2 regions of the Turicibacter sp. HGF1 genome follow, and region 1 is predicted to be linked to the other one. Evidence: riboswitches for the same ligand, from Rfam matches in the RefSeq annotation. Region 1 holds a riboswitch; the other holds the start of a gene.
What was found. A riboswitch is a leader RNA that binds a small molecule or an ion and turns the genes downstream of it on or off. The one in region 1 is predicted to bind S-adenosylmethionine.
Positions count from the first base shown of each region.

Region 2: linked by a shared signal. The riboswitch ahead of metK (methionine adenosyltransferase) and the one ahead of HMPREF9402_RS02135 (methionine ABC transporter ATP-binding protein) in region 1 are both predicted to bind S-adenosylmethionine.

Region 1 is NZ_AEXQ01000020.1:23,415-35,991, forward strand. Features, by position in the region: gene pflA (pyruvate formate-lyase-activating protein) at 1-614, opposite strand, end outside; gene pflB (formate C-acetyltransferase) at 645-2,870, opposite strand; gene HMPREF9402_RS02130 (manganese efflux pump MntP) at 3,159-3,785, opposite strand; SAM riboswitch class I at 4,040-4,141, shown strand; gene HMPREF9402_RS02135 (methionine ABC transporter ATP-binding protein) at 4,248-5,264, shown strand; gene HMPREF9402_RS02140 (methionine ABC transporter permease) at 5,261-5,929, shown strand; gene HMPREF9402_RS02145 (MetQ/NlpA family ABC transporter substrate-binding protein) at 6,047-6,910, shown strand; gene HMPREF9402_RS02150 (leucyl aminopeptidase) at 7,084-8,544, shown strand; gene HMPREF9402_RS02155 (alanine/glycine:cation symporter family protein) at 8,656-9,948, shown strand; gene HMPREF9402_RS02160 (hypothetical protein) at 9,977-10,528, opposite strand; gene HMPREF9402_RS02165 (SLC13 family permease) at 10,565-11,839, opposite strand; gene HMPREF9402_RS02170 (MATE family efflux transporter) at 12,185-12,577, shown strand, end outside.
Region 2 is NZ_AEXQ01000007.1:191-6,131, forward strand. Features, by position in the region: gene HMPREF9402_RS00460 (diacylglycerol/lipid kinase family protein) at 1-703, opposite strand, end outside; gene metK (methionine adenosyltransferase) at 826-2,016, opposite strand; SAM riboswitch class I at 2,358-2,458, opposite strand; gene HMPREF9402_RS00470 (DNA recombination protein RmuC) at 2,536-3,717, opposite strand; gene HMPREF9402_RS00475 (glycosyltransferase family 2 protein) at 3,784-4,734, opposite strand; gene HMPREF9402_RS00480 (glycosyltransferase family 39 protein) at 4,789-5,941, opposite strand, start outside.

The DNA of each region.
Region 1 (12,577 bases):
TGATAAGGTAAAACTTCGATTTTTTCAACTGTTTTCAGAGTTTTAATATATTCGGCTGTTTGTTTAAGATCTTCTTCATCATCAGTTAATCCTGGTACTAAAACACGGCGAATCCACATTGGAATACCAGCATCCGATACAAGTCGACCAAATTCTAATATGTGTGCATTATCTTTACCAGTTAACTGTTTATGTTTGTGTGCGTCAAACATTTTGATATCCAACATTAGCATATCTGTTACTGATAATAATTCTTTAAGTTGTGCTTTACGTTCTTCAGTATTGAAGTGTAAATCACCTGAAGTATCGATGTTAGTATGAATGCCATGTTTTTTACACTCTTTAAATAATTCTGTCACAAATGGCATTTGTAATAAAGGTTCTCCACCACTTACAGTGATTCCTCCACCTGAAGCCTCAAAAAACTCTTTATACTTAATTAATTCGTCAACAATTTCTGAAACTTCCGTTACTTTCCCTTCTTTCATTTTCCATGAATCTGGGTTGTGACAATAAGCACATCGTAAGCCGCATCCTTGGACAAAGACGATAAATCTAAGTCCAGGACCATCAACTGTTCCGAAAGATTCTACTGAGTGTACATATCCATTCATACTAATCACCTTATCTTCTATTCTTCCCAATTACATTTTTTCATGCATTGTACGGTTAATAACGTCTAATTGTTGAGCACGAGTTAACTTGATGAAGTTTACCGCATACCCAGATACACGAATTGTTAATTGTGGATATTTCTCTGGATGTTCCATAGCATCTAATAAAGTATCACGGTTAAATACATTGATATTTAAGTGATGTCCTTTTTTGTTTACATAAGCATCCATGATTGCTACTAAGTTTTTGTTACGTTCTTCATCTGTACGTCCTAATGATTTTGGTACTAATGAGAATGTATTTGAAATACCATCTTGTGCAGACTCGAATGGTAATTTAGCTACAGATGACATTGAAGCGATAGCTCCGTGAGAGTCACGTCCGTGCATTGGGTTAGCACCTGGAGCGAATGGTTCACCAGCTTTACGACCACATGGAGTTGTTCCTGTTTTCTTACCGTAAACAACGTTTGAAGTGATTGTTAAGATTGATTGAGTTTGTAATTTAGCACGGTATGGTTTATGTTTACGTACTTTTGTCATGAATGAAGACATAACATCAATTGCAATTTGGTCTACGCGATCATCGTTGTTTCCGTATTTAGGGAAATCTCCTTCAACTTCGAAATCAACTGCGATTCCAAATTCATCACGAACTGGTTTAACTTTAGCATATTTGATAGCTGATAATGAGTCAGCTACTACTGATAATCCGGCAATACCAGTTGCCGAAACGCGTTCTGCATCTGTATCATGTAATGCCATTTCGATACGCTCATAGCTATATTTGTCATGCATGTAGTGGATGATATTTAATGTATTAACATATAAATCTGCTAACCATTCCATTACTTCATCATAACGTTCCATTACTTTATCGTAATCTAATACTTCGTCAGTAATTGGAGCCCAATGTGGTCCAACTTGTGCTTTAGATTTTTCATCTTTACCACCGTTGATTGCATATAATAATGCTTTTGCTAAGTTTGCACGAGCACCGAAGAATTGTAATTGTTTACCAACTTTCATTGGTGATACGCAACATGCGATAGCATAGTCATCTCCATAGATTGGACGCATGATGTCATCATTTTCATATTGGATAGCTGAAGTTTTGATTGACATTTTTGCACAGTATTCTTTGAATCCTTGTGGTAATTTAGTTGACCATAATACTGTTAAGTTTGGTTCTGGAGCTGGTCCTAAGTTATCTAATGTATGTAATACACGGAATGAGTTTTTAGTTACTAATGGGAATCCATCAGTTGACATACCAGCGATTGATTCAGTTACCCAAGTTGGATCTCCTGAGAATAATTCATTGTAGTCTGGAGTACGAGAGAATTTAACTAAACGTAATTTCATTACGAAGTGGTCCATCATCTCTTGTGCTTGTTCTTCTGTGATTACTCCATTTTGTAAGTCACGTTCAATATAGATATCTAAGAATGTAGAAGTACGTCCTAAAGACATTGCAGCACCGTTTTGTTCTTTGATTGCTGCTAAATATCCGAAGTATAACCATTGGATAGCTTCTTTAGCTGTTGTAGCTGGTTTAGAAATATCGAAACCATGTTTCGCAGCCATTTCTTTTAATTCTTTTAACGCACGGTATTGTTCTGAAATCTCTTCACGTAAACGAATAGTTTCTTCGTCCATGATACGAGATGTATTGTTATGATCATTTAATTTTTCAGCCATTAAACGGTCGATTCCGTATAAAGCTACACGACGGTAGTCCCCGATAATACGTCCACGTCCATAAGCATCTGGTAATCCTGTGATAACACCTGATTTACGAGCAGCACGGATTTCTGGAGTATAAGCATCGAATACACCTTGGTTATGAGTTTTACGGTATTCAGTGAAAATGTGAGATACTTCTGGATCTACATGGAATCCATAAGATTCAGCAGCTTTTTCAGCCATACGAATTCCACCAAATGGTTGTAAAGAACGTTTGAATGGTTTATCAGTTTGGAAACCAACGATTGTTTCTAACTCTTTATTTAAGTATCCTGGTTCATGAGAAGTAATAGTTGATACGATTTTAGTATCTAAATCAAGAACTCCACCAGCCTCACGTTCAGCTTTAGATAATTCCATTACTTGATCCCATAATTTTGTTGTTGCTTCTGTTGGTCCTGCTAAGAATGAATCGTCACCCTCATAAACAGTAATGTTTTGATTGATAAAGTCACGCACATCAATTTTTTCTTTCCAGTTTTCACCTTTAAAGCCTTGCCAAGCTTCCATGATAATTCCTCCTTGTGGTCCAATTTGAACCTCTCTCTGAAATTTCGAATACCTGTTACTGCACTTTGATTTTATAACAGATAGCCTCATTTTGTAAAGGGTTTGCATAGCATCATAACATTTAACTATCCCCATAAACGTTATAACGTATATATCTTTTACATTGTCTATTATATTGCCGATAATGGAAAAAATCAACTTATATGCTCTAATATTTTGAAATTTTATTGTGACATTTTTATCCACCTAAAAAAACTTCTTTAAGATACATCCTAAAGAAGTTTTATATTAGGACAATATAGATTTTATTCCTAATATAACAATTAATATTCCACCAAATATATTAGCTTTATTTCCAATTATATGACCTAATTTTCTACCAAAGGTTGCTCCCATATAAGATAAAAGAAAGGCAACACCTGAAATGCAAATGACAGCTAACATAATCTGCTCATAAATTAGTCCATACGTAATTCCAGCAGCTAACGCATCGATACTTGTCGCAATACCAAACATCACTAATAATCTAAACGTGATTTTATTTGTTTTTCCAGTTCGTAAACACTTAACCTGACTACACTTTTTTTGTTGGCAAATCGGATACGGACAATTATCTGGTTCTTCTTCAAATGTTTCTTTAATCATTCTTGCCCCCAAAATGATTAAAATAACACCTGCAATATATTGGTTATAAGTTGTAATATTTCCACTTACGATTGTCAGCGAGATAATTCCTAAAATAAATAATAATCCTTGAAAAAATCCAAAGCTTGTCGCTACCTTCAAGCGCTGTCTTATTGAACCTGTAGCTCCATCCATTCCGAGTGTTATTGAAACAGCAAAAGCATCCATTGCCAACGCTACTGACATTGTAATAATAACAATAATGTAATCATTCAATAAAATCTCCCCCATCTCTAATCTTCCTTGCTCCTACATCTTATCTATTTACCTCATTTAATATACCTATTTTAAAATTAATCTAGAATTATTAAATATTGTATAAAAAAATAGGAACGCTAAACAAAAAATATTTTTTAATTTCTTACCTTATATATATGTATTTCTGTATAAGTTAAAAAATGGAAAAAATAGATTGACTTTTAAACTAAACGCCTTATAATAAGTATTAAGTCACAACAAACTAAAATTTTATACAGATACACAAACTCTTATCAAGAGCGGCGGAGGGACAGGCCCTGTGATGCCCGGCAACCATCAATTAATGATACGGTGCCAATTCCTGCAGATTTTTATCTGACAGATGAGAGAAAGTGTGACATTACATGCAAATGTAGTCCACCTTTCTACTTATCTAAGTAGGAAGGTTTTTTTGTATCAATGTTAAATGACTTATCTAAGGAAAGGGGAGAGAATATGATTATCCTTGATCAAGTTAAAAAAGTATTCCAAACTTCATCCGGCCAAGTAACAGCAGTTGATTCTGTTAATCTAGAGATTAAAAAGGGAGAAATCTTCGGAATTATCGGCTACAGTGGTGCTGGAAAAAGTACATTAATCAGAATGTTAAACTTACTCGAACGACCAACCGACGGGACCGTTACAATTGACGGAAAAGATCTAACTAAGGTATCTGCTAAAGAACTTCGCTTAGCACGTCAACAAATCGGAATGGTATTTCAACACTTTAACCTACTTTGGTCTCGAACTGTTTATGAAAATATCGCCTTTTCTCTTGAAATTGCTGGCGTTAAGAAAAATGAAATCAAACCTCGTGTACTAGAATTAATTCAATTAGTTGGATTAAGCGGGAAAGAAAATAACTACCCTTCCCAATTAAGTGGAGGTCAAAAACAACGTGTCGGAATCGCTAGAGCGTTGGCAAATAACCCAAAAGTTTTACTGTGTGATGAGGCTACATCAGCCCTCGATCCACAAACAACAGACGAAATCCTAGACTTATTAGTCACAATTAATAGAAAATACAATTTAACTATCGTTCTAATTACACATGAAATGCATGTCATTCAAAAAATCTGTCACCATGTTGCCATTATGGAAAATGGTCGTATCGTCGAACAAGGTGATGTCTTAACTGTCTTTAGAACCCCAAGTCACTCCGTTACTAAACGATTTGTAAAGCAAGTTGTCAATGAAGACGAATCACTTAATATGTTAGATACCCTATCAAAACAATTCCCTGATGGAAAAATTGTTTTATTAAAATACTTCCAAGGAAATGCTGAAAAACCATTTATCACAAACGTTATTCGAAAATATGATGTTGATATTAATATTATTCACGGGAAAGTTGTTCAAACACAAGACGGTGGTTATGGATCACTTTACGTTCAACTAACAGGAAATGATATTAATTCTGCACTTAATTATTTAAAAGAGGCAGGAGTAGAAATTGAGGTGATGGCACGATGATTTCATCATTACTACCGAATGTACGCTTTGATAAAATGTTTGATGCCACAACTGAAACACTATATATGTCACTAATTGCTTGTATTTGTGTTTTCTTATTAGGTCTTATCATCGGATTAATCTTATTCTTAACAGGACCTAATCAGTTACTTGAAAATAAATGGATTAATCGTATTTTATCTGCTTTCGTCAATATATTCCGATCAATTCCATTCGTTATCTTAATTATTTTGTTACTTCCATTCACAAAATGGTTAGTCGGAAGTATGTTAGGTCCGAATGCTGCACTTCCTGCTCTAATTATTGGAGCAGCACCATTCTATGGTCGATTAGTAGAAATCGCTCTTCGCGAAATCGATAAAGGAGTTATCGAAGCTTCAGTCGCAATGGGAGCTTCAATATGGACAATTATTTGGAAAGTTTTAATTCCTGAAAGCTTACCTGCATTAGTATCTGGTATTACTGTCACAACGATTTCTCTTGTTGGTTACACAGCAATGGCCGGTGTAATCGGAGCAGGAGGGCTTGGTAATTTGGCCTATCTTGATGGATTCCAGCGTAATCGCATGGATGTTGTATTTGTAGCGACAGTCATCATTTTAATTATTGTCTTTACCATCCAAATGCTCGGAGATTTTATTACTAAAAAAATCGATAAACGTTAAAAGAAATCTGACGTTAAGTAACTATTAGATAAATCCTTAATTTTTCACGAAATTGAGATTTATATAGGAATCGTGGGGGAACACGATAAAAACAAAATCCAAGGAGGAGAATTAAATATGAAAAAATTATCTTTAGGTTTATTAAGCTTTGCTGCAGCCTTAACATTAGTTGGTTGCCAAAATGACACAAAACCAGAAACTTCTACACCAGAAGCGCCAGAAACTGAGGAAGTAAAACCTGCAGAAACGACAAAGTTATCTATTGGAGCATCTGCGGTCCCTCATGCTGAAATATTAGAATTTGCTGCTCCATTATTATTAGAAGAAGGAATCGAGCTTGATATTACAGTATTCCAAGACTATGTTTTACCTAATACAACGGTGGAAAATGGAGAATTAGATGCAAACTACTTCCAACATATTCCTTATTTAGAAGAATTCAATGTTGAGCATGGAACAAACCTTGTAAATGCGGGTGGAATTCATATCGAACCTATTGGAGTTTATTCTAAAAAATATACATCATTAGATGAATTGCCAGAAGGAGCAACAATCATCATGAGTAATTCAGTTGCTGATCACGGACGTATGCTAGGATTATTACAAACAGAAGGCTTAATCAAATTAGATGATTCTGTTGAAGTTAGCAAAGCAACTGTAGAAAATATCATTGAAAATCCTAAAAACTTAAAATTCCAAACAGATATCGATCCAGGATTATTAGTTCAAGTTTATAATGCTGAAGAAGGTGATGCTGTTTTAATTAATACAAACTACGCGCTTGATGGTGGATTGAATCCAATGAATGATGCTATCGTAATGGAAGGATCACAGTCACCATATGTGAACATCGTTGCAGTTAAGAGCGGAAATGAAAATAATGAAGCAATTCAAACATTAGTTAAAGTGTTACACTCTGAAGAAGTTCAACAATTCATTATTGATACTTACGAAGGAGCAGTTGTCCCTGTATCTGAATAGTGAATCAAATGGCTCTCATAACGAGAGTCATTTTTTAATAAATATAATAGATTTAGAATGAAAGTAAAAAAAAATCCTATCCTAAAAATGAGAAAAAGTATAAAATATAAGCTTTTTTCAAACTGGAAACTTTTAACTATGTTATAATAATGACAAATGAAAGGGTGAGAAACATGATTCAATTTAAATCAACAGTAAATTTTAAAAATGAAAAAACAAATTTAGTAGTTGGTGTATTTAGCGATACGACACATCCATTATTCTTGCAATTAGATAAGGCGTTAAATAAACGTTTATCTGCTTCTTTAGAAGAAAAATTAATTCCTACTACTTTCAAAGAGATTACACCAATTTATCCACTTGGACAAATTGAAAGCAAAAAAGTTTATATCGTTGGTTTAGGAAAATCAACAGACTTTAATACTGAGAAGTGCCGCCAAGTAATCGGACAAGTTGCAAAAATAGCAAAAGATGATGTAACAATCCTACTTGAAACATTTGATAGCAAACAAACCTCAATCAATGAGTTAGCAACGATTTGTGGTGAAGCTATTACACTTGCAACTTATAAGATGGAAACATATAAAACAGAAGAAAAAGTAAAAACTCCAGTCAAGTTCTACATTCATAGTGAATGTTCAATTGAAGCAGATTTAAAGCGCGGTATTATCTACGGAGAAGCAACAAATAGTGCTCGTCAATTATTAAATGAACCAGGAAATAAATTAACAGCAACTAATTTAGCAAATGCTGTTGCAACGTTCGCAAACGAACATAACCTTGAAGTTCGTATTGTTGAAAAAGAAGAAATGGAGCAATTAGGAATGGGAGGAATTCTTGGTGTAAATCAAGGTTCTGTTGAACCTCCAAAAATGATTGTTGCTAAATATCAAGGAACACCTCGTTTTGAAAAAATTACAGCTTTAGTCGGTAAAGGTTTAACATTTGATACAGGGGGATATTGTTTAAAACCACGCGCTGGAATGGAAAATATGAAATCTGATATGGGGGGAGCTGCTTCAGCATTTGGAGCATTCCAAGTAGCTGTCCGCTTAAACCTACCCGTTAACTTACTATTAGTTATCCCTTCAACAGATAACATGATTAGCGGTAATGCAATTAAACCAGGTGATGTTATTAAAACGATGAATGGAAAAACAGTTGAGGTAACCAATACAGATGCTGAAGGTCGTTTAATCTTAGCAGATGGAATTACATTTGCTAAACATTTAGGAGCTAGTAAAATTATCGATTTAGCCACTTTAACGGGAGCTATTGTCGCAGCTTTAGGAACGGATACAACAGGTGCCTTCACAAATAACCAAACCTTCTATAATCAATTCTTAAAAGCAGCAGAATTAACAAACGAATACGTTTGGCAAATGCCACTTCATCCACGTGATCAAAAAGCATTACGTTCCAGTGATGTTGCCGACTTAAATAATGCACCAATTGGAAAACCAGGAGCAATTATGGCGGCTGCTTTCTTAAAAGAATTCGTTGAAGAAACACCATGGATTCACTTAGACATCGCAGGAACTGCTGATACAAAGGCAGCTCATGACTTAGGACCAAAAGGTGGAACTGGGGTTATGGTTCGTACCATTGCTAAATTCTTAGAACTACAAGCTTAATCATTAAAACGTAGGAATTACTTATGAATTCCTACGTTTTTTTAATACATAATTTCTTAAGTTGATAAATAAGATAGTTAACAAGGATGGAAAAAAAGATGGGGGACTTATATGATAAAAGAAATAGAACACATTATTTGGTCTTACTTAGCAATTCCCACTTTGTTAATCGTAAGCTTAATTTTTACTTTTTATTATAGAGGGGCACAATTTCGATTTAAGGAAATGATTAAATGTTTAACCAAAAAAACACCAACTAGTGAGGGTGTTTCATCTTTTCAATCCTTTACTATGGCCCTCGCTGCACGAGTAGGGGTAGGTTCTTTGGCCGGGGTTGCACTCGGAATTTATATTGGAGGACCGGGAAGTGTTTTTTGGATGTGGGTCAGCGCATTTATTACAGCTGCCGCTTCGTTTGCAGAAAGTACACTTGCCCAAATTTATAAACGAAAAGATGGAAAGATGTATATTGGAGGACCGGCCTACTATATTGAAGATGGCTTACATAAAAAATCTTTTGCTATCATTTACGCTATTATTATTATTCTAACTTATACTTTTGGTTTTAGTGCAATTCAGGCTAATACAATTGCGACTTCATTTAATGATGTATTATCTATCCCTCCGCTTATAACAGGAATCTTTCTTGCCATTTTAAGTGGATGCATTATATTTGGAGGGGCTGCATCCATAGCTAAAATGACTTCAAAAATCGTACCTATTATGGCGCTATTTTACATTGGAATTGGGATATTTGTTATGCTGACGCATCTTTCATATATTCCCACATTCTTCACTACAATTCTCGAAGATGCCTTTCAACCCTCTCCATTAATCGGGGGCACCGTAATGTTTACAATTATTACAGGAATTAAACGCGGGGTTTTTTCAAATGAAGCGGGAATGGGATCGGGTGCTCACGCGGCTGCAACAACAGATAGTGAGTTTCCAATTGAACAAGGTTATATCCAAGAATTTGGTGTTTATGTTACAACCTTATTCATTTGTACTATTACAGCCTTTTTAATCATGGTAACAGATGCTATCAGTGTTGCTGATAACTATAGTAATGGGATTGAACTGACTCAATATGCTTTAACAAGTTTATTTGGTCCAATTGGAGGAATTATTCTAGCAATTGCTATCTTCTTCTTCGCCTTTAGTACGATTTTAACTGGATATTTTTATGGCGAATCTAACGTCAAATATCTCTTTAAAACCAATCATGTCCTCTTCCTCGTACGAATTATTGTGATTGTGGTCATCATTATCTCTGCCTGTGCTTCAGCAGGACTTATTTGGTCACTAGTTGATATCGGTGTTGGATTAACTGCAACCATTAACATTATTGCTCTTTGCTATTTAGCATCAGAGGTGAAAAAGCGCCTGCGAAAATTACCATAAAAAAAGCCATCGTATGATGGCTTTTTCTTTATTCTTCGTTAGAAGGAAAGACATGACTTAAATAATTTGGATTTGATTTATCATAAATCAAATCCGATTCCTCTGCTGTCTTTCTAATTTCATCTTCAATTTCTTGAATTTTATTTAAAATTGATTCTGCATGGAATTTTTCAACATTGTAATACAAGAACAAATCTTCAAAAGCCTTTGCGGTTTTATTTAACTCTTGATTGATTTTAATGAATGAGGCAATATTTTTACTCTTTGCCGCATTTTTAAATTGCTCTAAATCAATTTTAATGGTTTCAATAACATCCTCTTCATTTTCGTATTCTTTAAGAGGAAGGGGATATGGTTTTAATCGTTCTAAGAAGTAACGATTTGATTTGTTAATGTTGTAAACATACGATAAGCGGAAATCACCAATATGGAATCTTACATAACAGCAACTACTTGGGAGTTGTAAAACTTCTCCACCCATTTGACGTAAAACCATTTCATGTTGATTGGCTTGCATACGCATATAACTAGCGTTCGTAAAAATACCTGCACCTGTAAATTCCGGATTAAATTTATCCATAATATATCTCCTTTATCATCAAATTATTTAATCACATTATACATAAAAGATTAGAAGATAAATAGTAGAAATGATAACAGAAATAATCATAATAGGGAATCCAATCTTTAAAAAATCCCCAAACGATAATTTATATCCTTTCTTATGAAGCATTCCACTAACAATAACATTTGATGAAGCTCCAACGATACTACCATTACCACCTAGACAAGCTCCTAAGGCTAACGCCCACCATAACGGTGCAATATTCATTCCAGTCATTGTTCCGATATTAATAATTAAAGGAATCATTGTTGCAACGAATGGAATATTATCTAAGAATGCAGAGGCAATAGCTGCAACCCATAAAATAAGTAATGCAGTAATCATTAGATTTCCACCTGTTAACTCAATCAATCCGCTGGCTAAAACTTCAAGTACCCCTACTTTTTCTAGTGCTCCTACCATGACGAATAATCCCATGAAGAAGAAGATCGTTGGCCATTCAACTTCTAATAAAACTTCTTCAACATCAATTCTACTAATTAGTAACAAGACTCCAGCCCCAAACAATGCAATAGTTGCTGACTCAATTCCAAGTGCATGATGAGTTGCAAACCCTGCGATAGTTAGTAGTAAAATAATCCCGCTTTTTTTTAGCAACGTAGGATTTGTAATAGTTTTAGAAACATCGAATTCAGCAATTTTGGCTTTATTCTCATCACTGATAACAAAATGTTTTCTAAATACAAATTTTAAGATGAATAAGACTGTTGCAAAAATTACAAGAACAACTGGTCCTAAATTAAATAAGACATCTGTAAATGATAGCCCTGTCGCTCCACTAATCATAATGATTGTTGGATCTCCAATTGAAGTAGCTAATCCACCGATATTGGCACTAAATACCTCAGTTAATAAAAATGGTATGGCATTAAGTCCAAGCGTTTCTGTAATAACAAACGTAACCGGTGCAATTAATAAAATAGTTGTTACATTATCTAACAAGGCAGAAGAAATAGCTGTAATAACCGCAAAATAAATCATAATTCTCCATGGACTACCTTTAGATAATTGTGCTGTTTTGATTGCAACATATTGGAAAATTCCAGTTCGTTTTAAAATATTAACAATAATCATCATACCGATTAAGAGCCCGACCGTATTGAAATCAATAAAGCCTAATGCTTCTTCCTGTGTTAAGATATGAAAAACTAACATCAGAACTGCTCCTAATAGAGCTATAACTGTTCTATTAAATTTTTCAGAAATAATAAGGCCATATGCAATCAAGAAAATAACGATTGCCGGAAGAAATAATTGACTCGCCATCCCGTACCACTCCTTTATACACAAAATATACATATTTTTTTTCTTCAAATGATTATAGGATAAAAAACTACCAATTAATACAAGAAATTATTGTAATATTTAGGAATTAATTAGGTAGATTTAGGTAAACGATGGTTTTAATTAATAAAAAATGTAAAAAAATATCCGTTTTAAAACGTTTTTTCTATAAAAAACTATTTTTTAATATATCCAAATAAAAATTTTTTAAACGTTTTTATTTCATTCTCTTCTAACAATCAATAATTAACAATTTATGTAAAGTGATTTTTCTTTAAATTTACATATACTATTTTAAAAAGATTAAATTATAACGTGGTGAAAAGAATGACATCTAGAAGTGATTTTTTAGGAAGTGAGAAAGTTGGAAAGCTTCTTTTTTCTTTTTCACTTCCTGCTTTTTTAGGAATGTTTGCCAGTGGTATCTATAACATTGTTGATACAATATTCATTAGCAAGGGCGTTGGAATTTTGGCTGTCGGTGGGGTTGGAATTGTTTATCCAATTCAAACCCTTTATGTAGCCTTTGCTCAGATGATTTCAATTGGAGCAGCTTCTGCTATTTCGCGAAGTCTCGGTGAAAAAAATGAATCCCGAGCAAATCAAATTACAACAAATTCCTACGTGTTAACCTTAATAATTTCCATTATCTTAATGATTTTAACCTTTCTTTTTACAGATAAAATTTTATATTTTTTCGGCGTCAATCAAGATTTAGCT
Region 2 (5,941 bases), on a different contig from region 1:
TACGATGAATATCAATCAAATTTTTAGGAGCTCGAATTAATGTTACCTCAAATAGTCCATCATTTAAATCCGCTTGATTTCCAAATGCATTTTTAATCCCTGCTACCGAATCCGAATTTGAAATCATTCCAAAAATATAATCTCCCTCAATAAAACCCTCACGATGATAAATTTTACACTGATAAGATTGAATCGTTGGAAGTTTCATTAATCCTTCAATTAAATAAGCAAGTCCCCCGAGCATATTTTTGCGCGGTTGTGGTGTTTCATAAGCTACGTCTGTAAAAGCCCCAAATGCAGCAACATACATAAAATAACGCTCATTAAACATTCCGATATCAATTGGCATTGGTTTCCCATTTAAACAGAGTTCAAGTGCTTTTGGAACATTTTTAGGAATACCAAGTGTTGATGCAAAATCATTAGTTGTCCCTGTTGGAATATAACCAATCGGAGTATTCCCATTTGCTTCAATTAAGCCAGTGATTACTTCGTTCAACGTTCCATCCCCACCACTTGCGATAACCAAATCATAACTTCGAGCGACTTTCATTTTACTCACAGCATCATGCTTAGCTTTCGTTGGATAAACTGTCACTTCATATCCAGCTAAACTAAACTGAGTGACAATCGATAAAAGGTAATCCTTGATCATCCCACGACCTGACGTCGGATTGATTATAAGTAACAGTTTTTTTAGCACACTAGGCACTTCCTTTCAAAAATTTAAAGTTTTATAGCATAGTATATTATAGCACTCTCTCACATAATAAAAACCTGATTTTTTGTAAAAAAATCAGGCTATTATTATACATCTATTTAATATTAAAGTGAAGCTTTTAACGCTTCTACTTTATCTAAGCGTTCCCATGGTAAATCTACATCAGTACGTCCGAAATGTCCATATGCAGCTGTTTGTTTATAGATTGGGCGTCTTAAATCTAACATTTGAATGATTCCCGCTGGGCGTAAATCAAAGTTTTGACGAATTACTTCGACGATTTTAGCATTCGTAGTTTTCCCTGTACCGAATGTATCAACCATAATTGAAGTAGGCTGTGCGACTCCAATTGCATATGATAATTGAATCTCAATTTTATCTGCATACCCTGCAGCAACTAAGTTCTTCGCCACATAACGTGCAGCATATGCAGCAGAGCGGTCTACTTTTGTTGCATCTTTACCTGAGAATGCTCCACCACCATGACGGGCATATCCTCCGTAAGTATCAACAATAATTTTACGTCCTGTTAATCCTGCATCTCCATGGGGTCCACCGATTACAAAACGTCCTGTTGGATTAACTAAATAACGAGTATTTTCAGTTACTAATTCTTGTGGTAATACTTCATCAAATACATATTTTTTGATATCTGCTTCGATTTGCTCATGAGTTACTTCTGGTGAATGTTGAGTCGATAATAATACAGTATCAATAGCTACTGGTTTTAAAGCTTCATCATATTCAACTGTTACTTGAGTTTTTCCATCTGGACGTAAATAGTCTAATGTTCCATTTTTACGAACTTCAGTTAAACGACGTGCTAATTTATGAGCTAACGAGATTGGTAATGGCATAAATTCTTCTGTTTCATTTGTAGCAAACCCGAACATTAAACCTTGGTCTCCTGCTCCGATTGCTTCGATTTCTTCATCACTCATTGAACCAGTACGAGCTTCTAACGCTTGGTCAACACCCATCGCAATATCAGCCGATTGTTCGTCAATTGCAGTTAACACAGCACATGTATCTGCGTCAAATCCATATTTTGCACGATCATAACCAATTTGACGAATTGTTTCACGGACTGTTTTTTGAATATCAACATACGAAGACGTTGTAATTTCCCCAAACACTAACACTAATCCAGTTGTTACCGATGTTTCACAAGCAACACGTGCCATTGGATCTTTGGCTAAGATCGCATCTAAAATTGAATCTGAAATCTGGTCAGCAATTTTATCTGGATGACCTTCTGTTACTGATTCTGATGTAAATAAACGACGTTCTGACACTATAATGTCCTCCTTCAATTCACATTAATACTCTATATTATTAAGCTTTAGATATAAAATCATGCTTCGGGCCGTTAATTTTTGCAATTAACTTGAATCTAATCCTATTTTCCACTAAATTATATTCTAACAATGGTTGTTACATCGCCTTCGCGATGTAAAGTTTGTCTAATTATAGATTTCATGCGTATTCACAAATACAGTGAATACACACTAATAGCACTAATGGATAACATCTGCAAAAAACGCAGATGTATAGTTCATCTATTCCGACAAAGCCGGAAAGATGAGCTAACAAAAAAAGCCCGCTATAAGCGGACTTGAATAGGTAGATTCAAACCCTCTTATTGCTCGAGTTAAACTCGCTTGGGTCGGCACCTTTCAATTTCAGAGGTTGCCGCGACTTCATAGGCCCCTATGCCTCCATCGCTCTTAATAAGAGTATATTATTGTAATTTTATTAAATTTAATTCTTATCTATTATAAAGCCTTTTTATTTATTTGTCAAATATTAGCGACTTATTCTGTAAAATCAAGTTCAACATTTGAAATAGCATCGAAGCGAGTCCCAATTTTCTCAGTTGTAATATGGATTTCTTTAACATCTTTCGACACACTATCAATATGCTTACTCAACTTATCCCATCGCTCTTTATAACGCTTGAATTCATCCCCTAATTTATTCAACTCCTGTTGAATAATTAAAGCATGTTGATCCCGTTCTAAATTATTTAAAATCACTTGAATCGTTGTCAGTGTTGACATAAAAGTTGTAGGTGACACAAGCCATACTCTTTTACGTTGCGAATAAGCTACTAAATCTGGGTGATAGGCATTAATCTCAGCAAAAATTGCCTCTGCTGGTAAAAACATCACAGCCTGATCTGAAGTTTCCTGTGGTGTCACATATTTATTGAAAATATCATCAATATGTTTCTTAACATCTTGTTTGAACTGTTTCTCTGCTAGTTGACGCTCTACCTCCCCTAAAGTTCGATCCATCATACGTTGATAATTTTCAAGTGGAAACTTCGAGTCAATCGGTAAATCCCCCATTGGAAGTGGAGCATGAAGCATGGCATCTACAATAGTTCCATTTGATAACTTATACTGAGTTTCATAAATACGATCATTCTTTTCACCGAAAACAGCTGCCATAATTTGATAAAGTTGCACCTCACCAAACGTTCCTCGACTTTTCTTATCTGATAACAGATTTTGTAGTGATACAATGTCCGTTGATAAACTTTCAATCTTTTTCTGTGCTTCATCAATCTTTGCTAAACGAACCAAAATATTTTGAAATGTCTCATTCGTCTTATTAAATGACTGATCTAGCCTCTCATTTACCTTATCGTTAATACGCAGCAAATTAAACTCAATCCGTTCATTTAACTTCGAAAAATCACTCTGTAATTGTTGATTCACCAAAGACGTATGCTGATTCAATTGATCTCGCATCACACGCTCAAACTGTCCATAACGCTCAAGCACTCGCTCATTCGCCTGATTAAAACTCCCACTTAACTGAAAATTAGCATCCTGAAGTCGCTTCTCCATTCGTTGTTGCTCCTCAAACAATTGTTTCACCTGCAAATCTAACTGTGGATTTTGACGACTTCTTGTATATAAATTTTGTCTGATTAAAATTAACAGTAATAAAAAAATAACCACAATTAATAAAATATAAACTACCGTCACTAATATCCCTCACTTCATCCATTTATTAACATTATTTTACCATATAAAAGAAAAGAACTTGAAGAATTAATCTTCAAGTTCTTTTTTCTCACCAAAATAATCTTTCACAATATAATTAGGACGTCCCTTAACCTCATTATAAATGCGACCAATATACTCTCCAATGACTCCTAAGAAGATTAACTGTACTCCTCCTAAGAATAACATGATACAAACCATTGATGACCAACCTGCCGTTGGGTTTCCATTGATCGCTGTATTAAAGAAAATGTATAGTAAATATGCAAATGCCACAAACGCCACTAAAACTCCTGTATAAGTTGCAAAACGAAGAGGCGCATTTGAAAATGCTGTGATTCCTTCAATTGCATAGTTAACAAGTTTCATGAAACTCCACTTTGTTTCACCCGCAACACGTTCAACGTGATCAAACTCTAGACAAATCGATTGATATCCAACCCATTGGAATAATCCTTTTGAGAAACGATTTGACTCTTTTAAACTAATTAAATCATCAACTGCACGACGACTTAACAAACGATAATCACGAGCTCCGTCAATGATTTCAACGTCACTCATGCGATTAATCACTTTATAAAACATATTGGCAAAGAAACTACGAATAGGTGGCTCTCCATCACGATTACGACGTCGTGTATAAATATTTTCATATCCATCTTCGTAAAGCTTAACCATTTTAGGTAAAAGCTCCGGTGGATCCTGTAAATCAACATCCATAATAACGACGGCTTCTCCACGAGCATATTCCATTCCTGCAAGCATCGCTGCTTCTTTTCCAAAGTTACGAGAAAAATCAATTAAGCAAACACGCTCATCTTTTTCACGCAACGCTTTAATTAATGGGACTGTCTGATCTTTTGAACCATCATTCACATAAACAAATTCAAATTCATATCCATTAATTTCATTCGTTACTTTTATAATTTCTTCATAAAAACGTTCAACTGTTTCTTGTTCATTGTAACACGGTACAATAATGGAAATCAGCTTCCCCATTAAGTCCACCACCTAAAATAATTTGATACTTAATTATATCATAAATTTACAAATTTATTGACGCTTTATTTTTTGAATCATCTGTGTAAACTCACCAAATCCATAACTGGCTAATACAACAAAGACCGGTAAATAAATCATTAGATACCTAGAGCGAGTTTCCCAAATTAATAGAAATAACATCACTCCAAATACCGATATCGTCATAACACTTTCAAAACATAGTTTATCTTTTAAAATACGGATACTACTTAACCACATTAAAAATAAAATTACAACATGAACCATTTGACTTAAATATAAGTATGGTAGGTTTTTATCCCCAAAAATATAATCTTGATAATTATTTGTAACAATTGGCTCACGCTTTAATTTCTCTGGAGCAAAATATGTTCCATCTGACCACGTAAAATTCAACTTAGAATTCAAATGGTTGATAAATCCACCCACTCCAAAAGCTTCTAATCGTTCCTTCATTAGACGAATGTGTTGTGCTTGAATCTCATCATTTGACCAACCACTATCTTTTAAAAATCGCGTCATATTCGTATCCTCATCATCATATCCACCTAATCCTTTAAGTCCCATCATCACCCAATGTGTCTTTGGAAATCCTACTTCACTCGATGCAACAGGAATCAACGGTTTTATGGCGAGTTTATAACTCATCATCGTCACTAATACCATTAAAATGAGCGGTGCACTTAATCTAATGAATCCGTCTTTTCTCGTTAAGAAATAATGAATTAAAATAGCCACCAAAACAACTAAAGCATGCGTCTTCAAAAGGCCTCCAAGACCTAGTACTAATCCTAAAGTTACTAACAATCCTATTTCTTTTTTAGGAGAACGATAAATCTTTGCATACAAATAAAGTGATAAAATAGGTAAAATCATGCCTAAGGTATCGGTGTACACAATAGTAGTATATGTATAAAATGGTGTAATTAAAATAGATAAAATGCTAAATAAAGTAGCTCGTTGTAAGCCATACATTTCTTTAATAAACCAATACATAATCCATACCGATAAAAATACAATACTTAAATTCACCACTATTAACGGCTTTAACAGATCAGTAAATCCCATAAACCTAAATATCTTAAACAACCCTGTTACTAATAACAAGATTGGAAGGTTATTAGGGCAGTAGAAATAAAAATACTGATCTATTTGTCGAAACTGAATCGATAAATCATACGCCTCA